Regions from separate parts of the Pannonibacter sp. genome, predicted to be linked through region 1. Evidence: predicted binding sites of a transcription regulator. Region 1 holds the regulator's gene; the other holds the start of a gene.
The links. Region 1 encodes LexA, which represses DNA repair genes until DNA is damaged. Its sites were predicted from a motif close to TGTTCNNNNTGTGTTCNG; they were not measured.

Region 1 (4,418 bases):
CCCCCATTTCAGGTGTGTGGTTTCCAAGGTCAGAAACCTCCCGGACAGGCGATCCCGCTCCCCGCAACCCTCGGCGGGATTGCCTGCCTCCCCTTTCCAGAGTCTCGCTCTCAAGAAAATACGCCAACGGCAAGCCATGCCGCAGCACGCCGGACCTGAATCAACCGGTCTTCACGTCAGGATGAAACGCCCGCAAGCCGCGCCTGCCGCTCCAGCACCTCAGGCGGCGTTGCCGTGAGTGCGCCGCCAAGGCCGGCAAAACTGGCGACATGCGCATCAGCGGCGGCACTCAACGCCAGATAGGTCCGGGCAAAAAGGGCCCTCGCCCGCTCGCCGGCCCAGTCGTCCGGCAACGCCGGCCGCGCAAGCCCCGGATCACGCAAGGCCAGGGCACGGAAGCCATGCACCAGCAACAGCCTTGCAGACAGGGCACTCAGCCCGTCCGTCAGTCGCTCCCCTTGGGCGAGCAGCTGAGCCAGCGGCGAGAACCGGGCCATGAACGCATCATATCCCGCTTCCAGCTCGCCAAGGTTCCAGACCCTGCGCACAGCCGCGCGCAGCGCCGCGCCGTCAGTCAGATCACCGGGCGCAACCGCAAGCCGGGCCCATCCGGCGGGCACTGGACGCTCACCGATGGCCAGCGCCAGCCCGTCACCCAGCCGAACGAAGCCTGCCGCCTCCAGCCCGGCGTCGACAGTGGCTGCATCACTTTCCCCACCGCGCAGGGCCAGCGTGAACCCGAGCTCACCTGCCCCTGCCGACAGCGTATAAAGCCGCGCAGCAGCGGCACTGAACTCGGCCCGCGCCGCATCGGTAAGCCCATAATAGCCAAGCCGCCCGACCCGGGTGCCTTCAAGCCGCCCGGTAGCGACAAGCCGCGAGGCGGCCGTGCGCACCAGCGTTTCACTGATCCCGACACGGGCGCAGGCCTCGATCACATTGCCGACCCACAATGATCCACCGCGCGGCACCACCACATCGCCATACAGAGTGACGATGAAGGCCCCGGCGCGCAAAGGCCGCCGGCCAGCAAACTCCTCGACCAGACGGTCGACCGCGGCCGCCGCCGAGCCCGGGGCGCCAGACGCAATTTGGGGCGTTGTGTTCATCTGCATCGGCTCGGGCATGGCAACGGAGATCCGGTCATTTGCCCTTTCCTAGCCGCAGTTGGTCTCCCCGTCCATGACCCCATCACGCGGAACATCCCGCTAACTTCGCCTTAAGACTTGTGGAACACAGTGAGAACGAGTAATCTGCGTTCATGATTTGTACCGCCTCCCGCCACGGGGATTCGCCATGCTGACCCGCAAGCAACACGAACTGCTCATGTTCATCCATGAGCGCCTGAAGGAAAGCGGCGTTCCGCCCTCCTTCGACGAGATGAAGGACGCGCTCGACCTCAGGTCGAAGTCGGGCATTCACCGGCTGATCACCGCGCTCGAGGAACGGGGCTTCATTCGACGTTTGCCGAACCGCGCCCGCGCCATGGAAGTGGTGCGCCTGCCGGACTCCATGTCGCCAGGGCTTGCCGCCCCGCGCGGCAAGGGATTTTCGCCATCCGTGATCGAGGGATCGCTCGGCAAGACCCAGCCTCCCCCACCCGCCCGGTCCGAGCCAGAAACCGTCAGCGGCATGACCAGCATTCCGGTCATGGGCCGGATTGCCGCCGGTGTTCCGATCGAGGCAATCCAGACCCACAGCCATACCATCAACGTGCCCCAGGACATGCTGGGGCGGGGCGAGCATTTCGCGCTGGAAGTGCGCGGCGATTCGATGATCGAGGCTGGCATTCTCGACGGTGATACGGTGCTGATCCGCCGGACGGACGCGGCCGAAAGCGGCGACATTGTCGTGGCGCTCGTCGATGACGAGGAAGCGACGCTGAAGCGGCTGCGCAAGAAGGGCGCCTCCATCGCGCTGGAAGCGGCCAACCCGGCCTATGAGACCCGCATCTTCGGCCCCGGCCGGGTTCGGGTTCAGGGCAAGCTGGTGGCGCTGTTCCGCCAGTATTGAGCCAGATGCAAATGCTGCAGCGCCGGCGCTGCCTGCGAGCCGGGAAGTAGCTGGAGCCGTCCGCCGTTTTCAGGCTGCGTCGGCGTTGCCACTGGTTCTGCTGGCCTTGGTCGTCGGTGTGGTTGTGGTCGTGGGTGTGGTTGTGGGCGTGAATCCACCAGCACACTCCGCCCGCTCGTGCAGAAGATCAGCGCGGCGCATCCGGGTCCGGTCCCGTCACCGGGAGCTGCCAGGGCCGCGTGCCACCGGGGCGGCTGTAGCGAATATGCGAAACCCTTGTTTCACCGGCGACGGTCTCCAGCCACAGCGCGGCCCCACCGAGACGGCGGCTGCCACCGTCGAGGATCAGCGGAGCAGTGCAGTTGGGGGGGGCCGTCAGGCCGGTTACCAGGATGTCAGCGGCAAGGCAGTCGCTTTCAAGAGCATCAGGCTTGCGCGGCATCGCAATGTGCAGCGGTGGCGGATGACTGGAGAGCGTTTTTCCTTTGGCCGGCCCGGTGTCCATCAGGCTGCCTGCAGGAGACCGGCTCCTGGCCGGTGGATAGGCCGCAACGACACAGCCGAGAGGATCGCAGCTGGCCTGGTCGGCGCTCTGTCGATGACTGGCGAACCGGCGCTCGGGCACGCCTTCGCCGGTGAGCCAGACTTCAGCGCTGAACCCGATCCGGCCGCCGGTGATGCGCAACGTTCCGTCCCGGTCCCGCGCCGCGATCTGGGTGCCGCGATCACTGACATAGATGTCAGGCGGGCGGTCAAGGCCCCACAGGATCAGGCCAACCAGAGCCGGGCCGACGGCAAGCAGCCGCTGCAGACCTTCGGCGAGAAACGCCCAGAATACAGCAACTGTCAGCAGAAGCCCGGCAAGGGCTGGCAATTGGCCGATGACCCCGTCGCTGTCGCTGAGGCTGGCCGTGAAGCTGGCCGCAGCCAGCATGAAGGCGATCCCCTGGCCCATCACGGTGAGAGCAGGAGCTGCAAGGCCGAGTGGCTGCATCAGGAAGGCCGCCACTCCGGCAGGCATGATGACCATGGAGACGGCTGGCATGGCCAGAAGATTGCCGAGAAGTCCGTAAGGCGCCAGCCGATCAAAATGGTGAGCCGCGATGATGCCGGTGGCAAGGCCGGCGATCAACGAGGTCGCTGAAATGCCGCACCCCCAGGTCCATAAGCGGTGAACCAGGTGGCGCAGCAGCCCGTGGTCGGACGGCCTGCGCCGGCCGGCGCGGGCGCGTGACCAGCGCCCGTAGTCGCCATAGGCCGCGATCAGGCAGATCACGGCAGCGTAGGACATCTGGAAGCCTGGCGCGAAAAGCTCCTCCGGCCTCAGGGCCAGCAGCAGCAGCCCTGACAGCGCGACACTCCTCAGGCTGAGCCCCCGCCGGCCGGTCATCAGGCCAATGAACACCAGCCCGATCATCAGATAGGAGCGCTGGGTGGCAATGCTTGCCCCCGACAGGAGCAGGTAGCAGGTGGCGGCCAGCAGCGCGGCCGCGGCAGCAAAGCGGGAAATCGGCAGGCGAAGGGCAAGCGTTGGAAACAGGGCGAGCCCGCCAAGGACGACCGCATACATGCCACCGGCAAAGAGCGCCATATGCAGGCCGGAAATCGACAGGACGTGCGACAGGCCGGCCTCGCGCAGGTCCGCTTCAGCCTGGCGCGAGATTTCGCCGCGCAGGCCGACGAGCAGCGCGGCGGAGATGGCGCTCTCATCCCCCTTGCCAAGGGCCGCATCGGCCTCTTGCGCCACATCGATCCGAAGCTTCTGGATCGCGGCCATGAAAGACAGCCAGGCACCGGGTGGACCCAAGTCAATCCGCTCAGGTGCCCCGAAGACAAAGCCAGTGGCCCCTATACCACGAAAATAAGCGGCGAAGGCAAAGTCATAGCCTCCGGGGCGAACCGGTCCGGAGGGCGGCAGCAGGCGTGCCCTCAGGCGGACGCCCTCCCCCGGCAGGAGGTCGCCTCCGCTTGTTCCCCGCAAGGACAGCCGGACGCGGCGCGGCATCGCCTGGCGGCCAAGGCCCTCCGCAGAAGATAGCTCCATCACCAACTGGCTGCCGGCGGCGGTCGGAACCCGCTCGATCACCCGGCCGGTCAGGGTCGCGCTGCGCGGCAGTTCCAGCACCGGCGCGGCGACGCTGGCTGTACGCCAGGCTCCTGCCGCAACGCCGCAGAACAGCGCCAGGGCAAGCAAGGCTGCCGGCGGCAAGCGTCCCTGGCGGTGCGCAACAGTTGCGGCGAGGAGCCCGCCGCCGGCAAGGCAAAGCAGAAGGGCCAGGGAGGGCTCAGCCGGCAACTGGAAATAGAGCGCGATCCCGGCTGCGAAGGCAAAGGCCACATGCAACAGCCGGTGATCCTCGGCTATGCGGCCGGACGGGCGGCTTCTGTCCTCCCTGGCTGGTTGC
Region 2 (4,418 bases), on a different contig from region 1:
AGATCAAAGCCGAACCCGGCCTCCAGCGCGCCCTCGTCGGCCTTCAGCTTCTGGCGGAACAGGGACAAAAGCGCTGCCCCGCCGCGCAAGGGGCGGCTGGTGCCCACCATCAGCCGCTGGACATGACCATCGACCCGGAAAAGGGTAAATTCAAACAAGCGCCCGCCTTCGACACGCCGCTCCAGCGCATCGCTGACCTGCCCGCCAAGCGAAAGCAGGATCGCCTCGATATCCTCCAGCCGGGCCACCGGTTCGAACAGCCGCCGTTCGGCCAGGATCAACGGCGGGGCGAGCCGGGGTGAAATGCTCTCGCCAGCCTCCCCCAGGGCCTGATCAAGACGGCGGAGCAACTCCAGGCCGTAGCGGGCGGCCAGAGGGGCACGGGGCTGACCGAGGATGTCGGCAATCCGGGTCAGGCCGACAGCCGACAGCGCAGCCACCGCCTCCGGCGCAATGCCAAGTGCAGCCAATGGCAAGGGCGCAAGAGCCTTTCGCACCTCCCCTTCCGGAACCAGCACCCCAGGCTGCTGTACCGATGTCGCGTGGCAGGCCAGGCCCCGGGTAGCAGCGGCCGTATCCGCAATGGCGGCCCGGACTGCAAAGCCTTGCCGCTGGAGCCGCGCAAGGGCATCGGCCATCAACCCGGCTTCGCCGCCATGCAGATGCGCACATCCCGTTATGTCCAGAACCAAACGGTCCGGCGCTTCAAGGGCCACCAGGGGCGTGTAACGATCACACCAGTCGGCAAGCGACGCCAGCAGCGCGGCCTCCAGTTCCGGGGCTTCACGGTGAACCTGAAGATCCGGCACCCTGGCCCGGGCATCGGCCAGGGCATCACCCGGTCGCAGCCCGCAAGCAACGGCGGTTGCATCAAGGCTGCGCAGCCGCAAGGCCTGACCGCTGTCATGGATGACAGCCTGCGGCCGGGTCACCGCAGAGGTCGCCGTACGGGCCGGTTCAGCCTGCCCGCCGCCCCGGGAAGGCAACAAGTTCACCGCCTGCAGCCGCAGGATCCGGTCCAACGGCAGTTGCGGAAACCAGAGTGTCAGAAGCCGCTGGCGCGGCAAGTCTGCTCGCGGCATGTGACCACTCCAGGGTGAGCCGGGCGGACGATCCTTCCCGGTTGCGATCAAGGGCAGCCCGCCAGCGTGACAGGCCGATGAAGGGATGCCTTCCCATCCCGGTTTCACTGCCGCCAGGGGCAAGGGCAACAGGCCCCGAAGCGGCCGGCGCAGCACGCCAGCGGGTAAGCGCTGCTCCCGGCTCTGCCACCGCGCCATGGCGCAGCAGGAAAACCGGCACACCGCTCTCCTGCGCCCGCAAGGACAGACGCCGGCTGGCCGTCAGGTCCAGGGCACGGACAAAGCCATGAAACTCGCCAACCACGGCGGCAAGCGCCGGGCAGCGGGCACCTTCCTCCATCGCCCACAAGGCCTCTTCCGGCCGGCGGGCAAGCACCAGGATGATCCGGGCCGGATCAAGTCCGAACTGCCACAGGCCCGGCGCATGCGGCAAACCGGTCTCCCGCCGCACCATCGGATCACACACCCAGAGCACTTGCCCCGGCCGTGAGCGCGCGACCGCAGCGACAAAGGCAAGCCCGAGACCGGACACGGCTCCGCAATCCCGACTTTCATCTGCGCCGATCTCATGCAGCGCGCCCAGCGCAAGGCCGGCGCCGCAGGCCATCAGCCCGTCAACCTCCGGCACCCCAAGGCGGACACGACCGGAGGCCCCGGCCTTGTCCTGCCCTGTATCGGACTTCGCCTGTGCCGGCTTGCCCGCAAGGTCGACCCTGGCCGGTTTCCCCGCCCTGGCGGCGGGAGGGGAAACCGGCATGAGCTGCGTGTCTGAAGGGAGGCGTCCCTCAAGTCCGGCAATGCGGCGACGCAGCTCATCAAGGGCCGAGCGGGAACGCATGGAACCGGGCGGGGGCACCGTTTCCTGTTCGTTCCCGGCAGGCGAAACCTGTTTGGGGCAAGGCGGCAGAGATGCGGCAACAGACGACACAGGAAAGTCTCCCGAATCTCTTCCGAAAGATTTTCCGTAAGGCCCCACGGGGCCCGCAGCGCGACCTTGCGCTCCCCCCAGGCCTGCGCCATGCTTCACATCATCCACCGGGCGAGCCGGGGTCGGTTCCGTTCTGGACCTTTCCATCGCGCCCTCAATGCCTCGTTCTTTTGTTCTCTTTCTGTTCTTATGGATTCCCGATCTCCAGACGAGAGTCAAGCAGCTAAAATTTCACAAGGGTCGAGCCCGGATGGCACCCGGCCTTGCCATGCCACGTTGCCGAACGACCAGAACCATTGGCTGTCAGGGGGCTAGGGCCGAGGCCAGGGCCGGGATGACCAAATCTTAAATGCGCCATGCGATAGACGATGCAGGCAAGGGACCGGACAGGCGGAGACGGCAGGTGGCAAGGCAGCGGGCGGCACGGACAGGGACAGGCGCCGCAGCGCGGCAACCTGCCATGTTTTCCCGCCTGCAAGGCTTGCTGCCGCAGGGTCTGCGGCAGCAGCTGGGGCAAAAGCTGGCAACCGGCGCAGGGCGCATGGCGCTCGTCATCCTCGCCATCCGCATCGCCGGCGCGGCGCTTGCCTATCTGTCCCAGATCGTGCTGGCGCGCTGGATGGGCGCTGCGGATTACGGCATTTTCGCCGTCGTCTGGACGCTGGCGCTGGTGCTGGGGCTGTTGGCCAGCCTCGGCTTCTCCGCCTCGCCAACGCGGTTCGTGCCGCAATACAATGCCGCGAAGGACATGAACCGGCTGCGCGGCTTTTTAAGCGCCAGCCGTCTCCTCGTGTTTGCGGCGGCCAGTCTCACCACCCTGGCCGGGCTGGAAGTGATCTTGTGGAGCCGGTCGCTGATCGATCCGCTGTATGTCTGGCCGGCAGCCATTGCCCTGCTTGCAGTCCCCTTGTTTGCGCTGACCAGCGTGCAGGATGCCATCGCCCGCAGCTATGACCTGCCGGCGCTCGGACTGCTTGCCTCCTTTATCTACAGACCCCTACTGCTGCTGGCCTTGCTGCTTCCCCTGGTCCTGACCGGCCATATCGTCACAGCGGCCATTGCCGCCGTGATGGCTGTCGCTGCGAGCCTCACCGTAACGGCACACCAGGCCTGGACACTGCAGCGGGAGCTGAACCGGCGCATCCCGGCGGGCCCGCACCGGCACGAAATGCGGCTCTGGATCACTGTATCCCTGCCACTGCTGATGGTGGAGGGCTTTCTCCAGCTTCTCAGCAGCGCCGACGTGGTGATGGTCAGCTTCTGGCGTCCGCCGGAAGACGTTGCGATTTACTTTGCCGCCTCAAAGACGCTTGCCCTGGTGCATTTTGTCCACTTTGCCGTCCGTGCAGCCTCGGCGCATCGTTTTGCCGGCCTTGCCCAGGGCGCGAACCGGAGCGCCCTCGCCGCCTATGCCCGGCAGACGAGCCGCTGGACCTTCTGGCCGTCCCTGGCCGCAGGAACTGTGCTCATAGTCCTGTCACCGCTGCTCTTGGCCCTGTTCGGCCCCCAGTTCAGCGCCGGCGCCCCGCTGATCGCCATCCTCGTCATCGGGGTCCTGGCCCGCGCCAGCATCGGACCGGCGGATGCCCTTTTGGGCATGAGCGGCCACCAGAAAAGCTGCGCCGCTGTCTATGCCGGTGTGTTTGCGGTCAATGTCTGCCTCAACATGGTGATGATCCCGCTCTATGGGCTGATCGGCGCTGCGGTTGCAACATCGCTTGCCATGATCATCGAAGCCATTGCCCTTGCGCTGATGACACGGCGGCGGCTGGGGTTTGTCCCCTTTGCCCTCCTGCCGGACAGGCACCGCACACCCGGCCGAACAGGTACCGCATGACCTTCACCACCCGCCTGTGCCCGCTCGCTGAAAATACCGCCTGGAACCAGCTCTATGCCGAGGCGCTGGAGCCAAATCCGTTCTTCGGTCCAGGCTTCCTGCTGCCTTATGCCGCCCATCTGAAACGCGGCCAGTTGCACCTTGCCGTCGTCAAGGAGGCGGCCACAGGCCGCTGGCTGATGGCAGCGCCCGTTGGGCGACGGCAGGCGGGGTTCCTTGTCCCGACGGCAACGCTCTGGGCCAGCGAATATGGCCCGCTCGGCACGCCACTGGTCCACCCGCAATGCCCTGCCGACGCCATTCCCGGGTTCCTGGAAGCGGCCTCTTCTGTTGCCGCCCTGCCGGGCGCAAGCAGCCTTGATATCCCGTTCCTGCCGCTGGAAGGGCCGGTTGCCCGCCTGCTGCGCCAGGGCGCAAGCGGCTGGACCATTACGCAAGGACCCGCCGAGGACCGCGCGGCCCATGCGGCAGGCGCTGAAGGGGCGCAGCAGCTGGCAGAGGTCATGACCGGCAAGCGGCGCAAGGAATACGATCGGCTGGCGCGCCGTCTGCAGGAGCTTGGCGACGTGCG

Region 2: a site for LexA is predicted at 1,939-1,956, ahead of ACTIFE_RS12395 (ImuA family protein). Genes of this name have one in related genera too.

Annotation. Positions count from the first base shown of each region.
Region 1 is NZ_JBHYDX010000009.1:8,285-12,702, forward strand. It holds gene ACTIFE_RS08095 (PaaX family transcriptional regulator C-terminal domain-containing protein) at 177-1,127, opposite strand; gene lexA (transcriptional repressor LexA) at 1,297-2,013, shown strand; gene ACTIFE_RS08105 (ComEC/Rec2 family competence protein) at 2,201-4,351, opposite strand.
Region 2 is NZ_JBHYDX010000016.1:6,782-11,199, reverse strand. It holds gene ACTIFE_RS12400 (DNA polymerase Y family protein) at 1-932, opposite strand, end outside; gene ACTIFE_RS12395 (ImuA family protein) at 958-1,839, opposite strand; gene ACTIFE_RS12390 (lipopolysaccharide biosynthesis protein) at 2,471-3,847, shown strand; gene ACTIFE_RS12385 (GNAT family N-acetyltransferase) at 3,844-4,418, shown strand, end outside.